3 regions of the Cytobacillus sp. FSL W8-0315 genome follow, and region 3 is predicted to be linked to each of the others. Evidence: riboswitches for the same ligand, from Rfam matches in the RefSeq annotation. Region 3 holds a riboswitch; each other region holds the start of a gene.
The links. A riboswitch is a leader RNA that binds a small molecule or an ion and turns the genes downstream of it on or off. The one in region 3 is predicted to bind S-adenosylmethionine.
Positions count from the first base shown of each region.

Region 1: linked by a shared signal. The riboswitch ahead of MKY20_RS07065 (O-acetylhomoserine aminocarboxypropyltransferase/cysteine synthase family protein) and the one ahead of MKY20_RS27535 (homoserine dehydrogenase) in region 3 are both predicted to bind S-adenosylmethionine.
Region 2: linked by a shared signal. The riboswitch ahead of MKY20_RS19635 (O-methyltransferase) and the one ahead of MKY20_RS27535 (homoserine dehydrogenase) in region 3 are both predicted to bind S-adenosylmethionine.

Region 1 is NZ_JBBOOC010000001.1:1,379,790-1,383,068, forward strand. Features, by position in the region: gene MKY20_RS07055 (MFS transporter) at 1-1,032, shown strand, start outside; gene MKY20_RS07060 (SCP2 sterol-binding domain-containing protein) at 1,234-1,572, shown strand; SAM riboswitch class I at 1,624-1,725, shown strand; gene MKY20_RS07065 (O-acetylhomoserine aminocarboxypropyltransferase/cysteine synthase family protein) at 1,878-3,194, shown strand.
Region 2 is NZ_JBBOOC010000001.1:3,846,397-3,849,675, reverse strand. Features, by position in the region: gene MKY20_RS19640 (hypothetical protein) at 1-1,335, shown strand, start outside; SAM riboswitch class I at 1,409-1,515, shown strand; gene MKY20_RS19635 (O-methyltransferase) at 1,621-2,199, shown strand; gene MKY20_RS19630 (PH domain-containing protein) at 2,224-2,607, shown strand; gene pdxR (MocR-like pyridoxine biosynthesis transcription factor PdxR) at 2,642-3,279, opposite strand, start outside.
Region 3 is NZ_JBBOOC010000003.1:336,318-339,596, reverse strand. Features, by position in the region: gene MKY20_RS27535 (homoserine dehydrogenase) at 215-1,429, opposite strand; SAM riboswitch class I at 1,542-1,643, opposite strand; gene MKY20_RS27530 (NUDIX hydrolase) at 1,719-2,357, opposite strand; gene MKY20_RS27525 (general stress protein) at 2,561-3,175, shown strand; gene yhbH (sporulation protein YhbH) at 3,234-3,279, opposite strand, start outside.

The DNA.
Region 1 (3,279 bases), on a different contig from region 3:
AAAAGAGCGATGCTGTTCGGGGCTGTTGCAACGGGTGTCGCTATGCTTTTCAGAAGTATGGTTGAAATGCAGGAACTCCTGATTTTATTTGCCTTTTTTACAGGGCTGACTACAGCATTTCTGCAAGTATCCGGCATACCATGGCTGGCTGAGAATTCTAAGGCTGACCAAAGGGTTCATTTATTCAGCATCCATTTTGCCATTATGACGGGTGCAAATGTAATCGGAAACTTAAGCGGAGGCATCTTTACGGATGTATTTTCTTTATTTGTGGACCAGCTCACCAGCATCCGGATTACACTTCTGATTGCAAGTGTTTTCTTCATAGCAGGCCTTGTTCCCATCCTTCGTTTCGCAGAAGCTCCGAAAGATAAAAACGATGTAAGAGGCATAAAAGGTTTTTCGTTCAAAAACCTATCCGCTAATAATGAAGGCGTCAAAATTATCGCCATGTTTGCTTTTGCGCAGCTGCTGATAGGAATTGGAGCAGGACTGGTTATCCCTTATCTAAATCTATACTTCGCAGACCGTTTTGAAGCTTCCAATTCAGCCATTGGCATTATTATTTCATTAGGGCAGGCTGCCACAGCTTTTGCTATGATTATCGGCCCGGTTGTGGTAAGGAAGGTGGGAGAAGTCAGAGCAGTTGTAATCCTGCAGCTCATGTCACTTCCTTTTCTGCTTTTAACTGCTTATACAGAGAATCTTTGGCTGGCTGCCATCGGCTTTTTGTTCCGGCAGGCATTAATGAATGCTGGAAACCCAATACAAATGTCGCTGATGATGTCTAGGGTAAATGATTCGATGAAAGGGCTGGCAAACTCCGTTAATCAGATGGTTTTCAATCTGGGCTGGGCTGTAATGGGGCCTATTTCAACAGGAATTGTCATGAGATATGGAGATTATTGGGGATATGCACTCGTATTCTCCATTACAGCTTCTTTATATTTGATTGGCTCTCTCTATTTTTTCTTTGTTTTCAAAAACTATAAAAAGACAAAAACTGCATCACCTTCCGTAAAAACAGTATAATCTGACATATTTCTCGGGAAATGAAAGACAATGCCTAATAAACAGGTATTGTCTTTCTGGTTCTTCCAGAATTAATAAATTTGAAATGCGAGAACTGTCTGGCTCCAGCGATCTTCTGATTTTGTCGAAAGAAAATTAAAGGATTGAAGCCATTTATTACTGAATATTAAAGATGATAAACCCATTAAAAGAGGTGAGGCTGTGAAGGATTTACCTGATGTATTTATCCGGGAATTAAAGTCTAAAGGTCATCTTGGATACTTTTTAAGAAAATCAAATTTCTCTTTGCTTATTAAGGCGGGAAATATAAGCATTCCTCTGGAAATTATGAATGGGGAAATCCGGAAGGCCAGTCACACCAGTAATTTTGATGTGGAGGTCTCGGGCTCTGAAGAAGCTGTGCTGTCACTGATTTCAGGCGAGTTAAAGTTAAGGGATGCTATTTTCCAAAATAAAATAAAGATGGAAACCACCTTCAGAAAAAAATTGCTCCTCGAATCCTTTTTCTGTTTAGGGAAAATTTCATATCACAATACTTGACCATTTTTTAAATAGTATGATAATATCGTTTTAATATCAATTAACTGAATATTCTTATCAAGAGAGGCGGAGGGACTGGCCCAGCGAAGCCCGGCAACCGGTAAAGTACACGGTGCTAAATCCAGCAGAGCGGGATGCTCTGGAAGATAAGAAGAGACGATAAAACCCTCTTCTTATGAAGAGGGTTTTTTCATAATATCAGACTTTTTTCTTTGAAATTTGATAACTGTCTAGCTCCAGGCACCTTGCATTTTTCTTAGTTTTTCGATAAGAAATACTAAAATTTTTATAGAGGAGAGAAAGCAATGACTGATAAACAAAAAAAATACCGTTTTGAAACAATTGGAGTGCATGGGGGACTGAAGCCAGACCCTGTAACTGGCGCAAGGGCGGTACCGATTTACCAGAACAATGCTTACCAGTTCAAGAATACAGATCACGCTGCAGATCTCTTTGCTCTTAAAGAGCCAGGATATATTTATAGCAGGATACATAATCCGACTGTAAGTGTATTTGAGGAAAGAGTGGCCTTGCTTGAAGGAGGAGTTGGTGCCCTGGCTCTTGCAAGCGGACAATCTGCCATTACGCTTGCCATTTTAAACATAGCTGAAGCAGGGGATGAAATTATTGCTGCGTCCAATTTATATGGCGGTACTTATAATTTGTTTGCAGTCACACTTCCCAAGTATGGAATTAAAGTGAAACTGGTTGATCCAAAAGAGCCGGAAAATTTCCGTAACGCGATTACAGATAAAACAAAGGCCATCTTTGCCGAAACGATAGGGAACCCAAGCTTAAAAATCCTGGATATTGAAAAGGTAGCAGCAATTGCACACGAGAATGGTGTGCCGCTGATTGTCGATAACACTTTTGCTACACCTTATCTATGCAGGCCGATCGAACATGGGGCTGACATTGTTATACACTCTGCGACTAAATGGCTGCTCGGCAATGGAACAACAATGGGAGGAATTATTGTAGACGGAGGAAAATTTGACTGGAATTCCCATAAGTTCCCGGGCTTTACAGAGCCAGATCCCAGCTACCATGATATTGTCTATAGCGAAGCAATTGGCGAGGCGGCTTATATTATCAAAGCACGCGTACAGCTTTTGAGAGACTTAGGGCCTGCTATGAGTGCGCAAAGTGCATTTCAATTCACATTGGGGCTTGAAACTTTGCATGTACGGATGAAAGAGCATGTTGCCAACACGAAAAAAGTAGTGGAGTATCTAGAGGCGCATCCAGCTGTTAATTGGGTCCTGTATCCTGGAAATGAAAGCCATCCGGATAAAAAATTGGCGGATAAATACATGCCGAAAGGAGCAGGAGCTGTGGCTGTGTTTGGAATTGCTGGCGGAAGAGAAGCAGGTGCCAAGCTAATAAACAGCCTGAAGCTTTGGGCACATGTGGCAAATGTCGGGGATGCAAAGAGCCTGATTATCCACCCTGCAAGTACAACTCACCAGCAGCTTGATGAAGAAGGTTTAAAAGCTGCGGGAGTGCCGGAGGATCTAATTCGAATTTCTATCGGAATCGAGAATGCGGAAGATTTGATTGAAGATCTGGAACAGGCGATCGAAGCAGCTGCAGGCATTACATCACTTTCTGCAAAAGCATAAAGGAAAATTTACCATTCATTTTTTTCCGAAAGTTTAAAATTTCTTCGTTGACACCTTTTTGATGGCTATGATACGATAGCAAACG
Region 2 (3,279 bases), on a different contig from region 3:
GACACTTCTTTAAAGCATGCGAAGGCGCAGCGTGATAAGACTGTTAAAAAAGTGGCCAAGCATGATAAACAGCCTGAAGAATGGGAAGAACTTGATCTGGAAGTGAAGACGGTTGAGATTACAGACCAGACCAAACAGACGAATGCAGAAATTAAGAAAACGGAAGAGCGCAAAAAAGAGACGGAGCAAAACATTGCTGAATTTGAAAACAATCAATTGCATCTATCCGTAATCCTTAAAGAGGAAGCAGCAGCTTTTACGGATGAAGATATTGAAAAAATAAAGAGCCAGGGAAAGCAAAGCATCATTTCCTGGAGTGAAAAACATCAGGGTATCCAGGATGAAGGCCAGGAGAAGCACGCAAAAATTGAACAATCCCTGCGCAATTTAAAACTCAATATTGAAGGCAAGGATTGGGAGATCCGCTTTAAGAATGAAGTCTTAACTACGCTTGATCATATGGATACAAGGCATTACGCACATATTCAAAGTGTTGTCCAAAACATGAAGCGCTTCTCACAGAGCGGCTTAGAGCAGCTGGAACGCGATAAAGAACGGGCAGAAAAGGCGCAAAACTTCTGGGCAAGCCGTGCGAGTATGAAGGTGATGAGTATTTCGGAAGCGATTCGCTCGATGATTGCGAAAATGAAGCTGAAGAATGAACGAGGGTCTTTCCCGCTCGTCCAGCTCAAAGAAGACATCCTGCCTAAAAAAGCGGAAGATATTGAACCTTTACTGAAACAGCATTTTGTTTCGGCCATTAACAAAATTACGAAACGATTCGAGATGATTGATGACCATAATCTGGAGCTGGATCAGGAAATCAAACAGCTCATCAGTGATGAGCAGATTTTATTTGTCTCCCTCAGGAATCGTTACCCGGAACTGCTGGTATATAATATGCGTACTGATAATGCCTTCATGTATGGAAAACCGCAGCGTGAGCATTATTCAACCTGGCAGACGATCAACCAGGGTTCAAAGACTAAATCGGATGGCAGCGGCGGCCAAAAGTTATCTGCCCGCATGGTCATGATGATGATGCTTCTTTCGGTTAAGAGTGAAACTGATCAAAGCTGGGTTCCGTTAGTCTGTGATAATCCGTTCGGACAAGCGGCTTCTGCCCATGTGCTTGACCCGATTTTCGCTGTAGCTGATAAGCTGAAGTTTCAATTCATCGTCGTTACTCCGCCTGAGTTGGTAAAAACAGAGATCAGCCAGAGGTTTGATGCGTACTATAAATTGGATTTCATCCGGGAAAAAGGGAAAGAGATTGTGTCGGATACGATTGTACCGGCATTTCGAATTTATCAGGGAGAGGAAGCAGTTCATTAGATTAAAAGAATTAAAGTATTGCCATCTTGCAAAAAATATGCAATACTTGGTTGAAAATAATATTTTATACAAATTCTTATCCAGAGAGGTGGAGGGACTGGCCCTGCGAAGCCTCAGCAACCCCTGATTATGTCAGGAAGGTGCTAATTCCAACAGAGTTGACGCTCTGGGAGATAAGAGGTCGTTTTTGATAATAAAGGCCTCTTATAAAGAGGCCTTTTTTTGATGTTCTTTTTAGGTTGATCTCGGTTTAGATAATAACGAAGAAAGAGGAGGAAAAACAAAATGGAAAACAGTGTTATACAGGTACCGGAAGCATATTCGAGAATATTACAGGATTCTGATGTGCTGGGTTTCGGGCAATCATGTGATCGAAAAACAGGGTTTTTACTAAAGGGGCTGGCTGCCTCCAAACCAGGAGGAAGCTTTTTGGAGCTGGGCACAGGTACGGGGGCATCTGCTTCCTGGATCATAGATGGGATGGATGAAAGCAGTAAGCTAACGACCGTTGACATAGATTCGACAGTTCAATCCATCGCGAAAAAAAACCTCGGGTATGACAGCAGAATTACATTTTGCTGTGAGGACGGAGCAGCTTTTATTCAAAACCTGTCGGAAAGGTTCGATTTTATTTTTGCAGATACGTGGCCAGGGAAATTTGAGCTTCTGGACAAAACCCTGGATCATTTAAATATCGGCGGTTTTTATGTGATTCATGATGTGTTTCCGCAGCAGAAATTGCCTGAAGAATTTCGGATCAAAGCCACTAAACTCCTGAAAACACTGCAGGACAGACCTGACCTGGACATTACAGAATTGGATTGGTCTACTGGGCTGATACTGGCAGTGAAGACAGCGGTTTGATAGTTTATTAAGGGGGGACGTTCCATGAGTAGCGTTAAAAATCAGGTTAAACATGTATTGTATGAAGGTGAAACCATTATTGAATGTCTAAGCTGTTCATTAGTGGCTCATTTCTGTTTAGCACCGCATCCAGGCTTCTTTGCGGCAACAAACAAAAGACTGCTGTTTTATGGAATTCCTGCATCAGGAACAACCAAGGATTTAGTTGAAGAATTTGCGTATATCAATTTAACTTCCATTGAAGAAAAAAGGGGAATCACCGGCAGGCATATTCATATGTACTATAACCAGGACTTGTATAAATTTCAGCAAATCCAGGGGATGAATATGTTTGATTTTATGGCAGCGGTTAAGGAAAAGATGTGTATGTTTGCTGCTTCGGCAAAAGAGCGTTATCCCGTAGGATAAACGCCCTTTTAAATTGTGGAATTTATAGCTTAGCTTAGTTGCTCAGACAACTTTTCCATGATTTAGTGATTAACTGGACTCCTCTCTCAATCTCGTCCATCGAGGGTGCGCCATATCCAATCATCACATGATGGTTTGGCTTGTGCAGCTGATACATAGGCGAAACAGCATCGATTTCAACACCTGCCGACTTTGCCAGTTCAATTGCTTTCGCTTCAGTCAATCCTTCGGGTAATTTCACGATGATATGCAAGCCCGCTGTATCTCCAATGATGTCAAAGTGGTCTCCTAAGTGTTTTGACAGGCTTTCTATTAAACAGCTCCGCTTGGATCGATATAACGTTCTCATTTTTGCTATATGAGATGTATAAAGTCCTTCTTCCATAAATTTTGCAGCAGCCTGCTGATCGATTCTTGAAACATTCGTCTTTTGGTAAGCATTAAATTTTTCAAAGTCTTGCTGCAGAGATACTGGCATAATCAGATAGCTGATCCGAAGTGATGGCAGCAATGTTTTTGAAAAGGTGCCAAAGTACAGTACCCGCCCGGTTGAATCCAAATGGGACAATGCCGGGATTGGTGCCCCTTTGTAGCGGAATTCAGAATCATAGTCATCCTCGATAATATAAGCGTCCTGTTTGATTGCCCAATTTAACAGCTCAATCCTTCTGG
Region 3 (3,279 bases):
CAGCTTTTGGGAGGACGTGGCGTTTTTAGTCTTTGTTCTGCTGTCGGGCCTTTATGGGCAGTGGACTCCCACTTATCCTCTTTCGATTCCTCTGAGTCTTGAAGAAGGAGGCTTACTGCCCCTTAGACTGCGATAACATCCACCATCTCTAAACATACTTCAGGAGGGGCAGCTCATAAGCTTGCCCCTCCTGTTTTTTCATTATGTTTTCAGGTTATACCGTCTGTACTTGTTTATTTTCCTTTACAGCCGGAGCATAGTCTCCAAGCACCTGATAAGCTTTCAAATCTGATGTATCTAATAATGACACAGCTTCCAATGATGCCTTAAAGATGAAGACATCTTTTGACACTTTACTGATTATTTCACATCCCTCAGGCAATCCTGCATTAGCATCACCCCAAATAATCCAAACTGGCTCGTCAAGAACAGTCCATTCCGACTTGCCTTCCTCAAAGACTGAAGGAATATCTGTTCTGCCTACATGAATCAAATCTTCAATAATTGCGCTGGCTGTCGGAAACATGCCGGCTCCAGGACCCTGCAGGCTGATATTCCCGACTATATCCGCATCAATTGAAACTGCATTTTGCACTCCTTCTACTCTGTACAAGGGATGTGCCTCCGCTGTCAGGACCGGTTTTACAGTACAGCGGATAGCATCTTTTTCCCTCTCAATCGATGCTACATGTTTAAATTTCAGTCCCAGGGAGTCAGCCATACGGATTTGTTCAATTGTAATGTCAGTAATGCCTTCTCTAACAGATGTTTCCTGCGCCGGTGCTTTCCCGAACACCAGCTCACTCAGAACAACCGCTTTGAAAAAAGCGTCATATCCCTCGATATCGTTTTTGGGATCGGCTTCTGCATATCCTTTTTCCTGAGCTATTTTCAGTGCTTCTTCAAATGATAAGTTCTCTTCGCGCATACTTGTCAAAATGAAATTGGACGTGCCATTTAATATACCTTCGATCCGTTCAATCTTGTTCGCATTCAGCAGCTGCTTGATAGTCTGAATTATTGGGATTCCGCCTCCGACTGTTGCTTCAAATCCTAATGATACATTATGTTCTTTTGCGAGCCTCGCAAGCTCACTTCCATGGAATGCAAACATCTCCTTATTTGCAGTAATGACATGGCATCCTCTCAATATTGCCTGGCGCAAATACGTATAGCCTGGCTCCCTGCCAACAATGGCATCAATTACGACATCAAGCTTGGGAAGCTCAATAATTTCTTGAAAATCATCAGTTAAAAGCACGTCATCATCAGGCACAGAATGCTTACTCACATTTTTGACAAGGATGGCGGAGACCTTCACTTCTTTCCCGAATATCGCCTGAAGCCTTCCCTGATGTTTGCTGATCGTTTCATACACTCCTTTTCCAACTGTTCCAAACCCCAATAGCCCAATCGTTAACGCTGACATTTCTCATTCCCCCTGGTTAATATTTAAAGAGCAGATACCTATAAAAACAAAAAACCCCTTCCGTCTATTACAGACAAGAAGGGGTTTGAATTTACATTCCGTTCATTCCGCCTTCTTATCTTCGGAAAATGTATTCCTCTGAATTTGGCACCGTGCATAAATGCTGGTTGCCGAGGCTTCATAGGGTCAGTCCCTCCGCCTCTCTTGATAAGAAGTTTCTAAGTATTCAATTTATATGAATCATAAACATTTATAAGGACTTCGTCAACCTTTTTTGAAATTTTTTTCTTCAACCGCTTTCATTTTCCTCGAAATCTTCAATAATGATTTCAAGAAAATGCTTAAGAATTCTGGCAGTGAGCCCCCAAATAACCTTATCCTCAAAAAAGTAAAATACTTCTTCTACTTTCCTTGTCTGCCAATTGTAATTTTCACCTCCGGCAATCAAGTCAAAAGGAAAATTTTCTTCGGGCTCTACTTTAAAATTCACGTGATACGTTTCCGGCTTTACTCTTTTTAGAAAGGAAAGAGGCACGGTAAAAACTTCTTCTACTTCGTCAGGGTTTGGCACGATCTGGTCAGGATTATGGATAATGCCTGCATAAGGGTAAATAATTTGTCCGAAGGAAATCATGTAATCCAGCGGGGACACATCTGTGATGCTGTCTTCGTTTACACCAAGTTCCTCTGAGGTCTCACGGATAGCCGTATGCTCCTCATCCCTGTCTTCCGGATCTATTCTTCCCCCGGGGAAACAGACCTCCCCAGGCTGCCTTCTCATTGTAAGTGAACGCACCTCAAAAAGGACATGTGTTTCCTTATTTATCTCAACAAGCGGAAGCAAAATAGCGAATTTCGAAAATCGCTCACTCCCTAAAATGACTGGGGTCCTGTTACTTAACCTTTTAGCCAGTTTTTCAATCTCCATATACCCCCACCTCCAGCAGAAATTCCAATTTATTGGCTACATCTTTATCATACTGTATTTACTGTGTTTTATTAATTCATACGGCTTGTACCATGTAATGATACAGGACAGTCTAACTGTCCGCCCTTCAAAAGAAAAAGAAAGTTTCTCCTCCTGCAAATCAGGGGAAATAGAAAATATAATATGACATGAGGAGTGAAAATATGAAGAAAAATATATTAATAGGCGGGTATGCTACACAGGAAGAGCTACGAGAAGCTATTGAAGGGGCAGAGTCAAACGGGTATCAGAAAGACAACCTGGTGATTGTTTCAAAAGATGGAGCGAATCTTGAAAGCTTTGCAGACAATCATGGAGTGAACTTACGAATAGTCGGATCCCAGGAGCTCGGCAATCAGCGCTTTCTTGATTCAGTGAAAGCCCTTTTTATGGGAGAAGATCCAGCCACAAGTTCAGGAATGGATCCTGATAAAAAAGATGGTATACGGTTTGATGAACATGACCTGGATAAATACGCAAGTATGGTGTTTGATGGAAAATATGTCTTAATCGCGGATTACTACGGAAACTATCCCACTACCCAGAAAGGCAATCAGAGGGTCAGTGCTGAAGACTCAGAAGGGTACCTCGAAAGCGCTTCAGCACGGGAAGTTGTCCATGAAACAGATATCAAAACACTGGCAGATAAATCCGGTAGCTCATGTGCTGCCGATAATCAGGAATTTACTCGTGTTCATGTTTCACCAAAGTCTGAAGTTGTGAAAACCAGTGCTGAATTAAACTGGGATAATCGGCTTACAAAGGAAAGGCACAAATAGCAAAGGGCCCCCCGTGTGGGGTCTTTTTTCCCGAATAAAAAAGAGAGGTTCCCCTCTCTTAAGCATACTTCTTCTTATCTTCCTCCTGTTTGAAGAAACTCTTC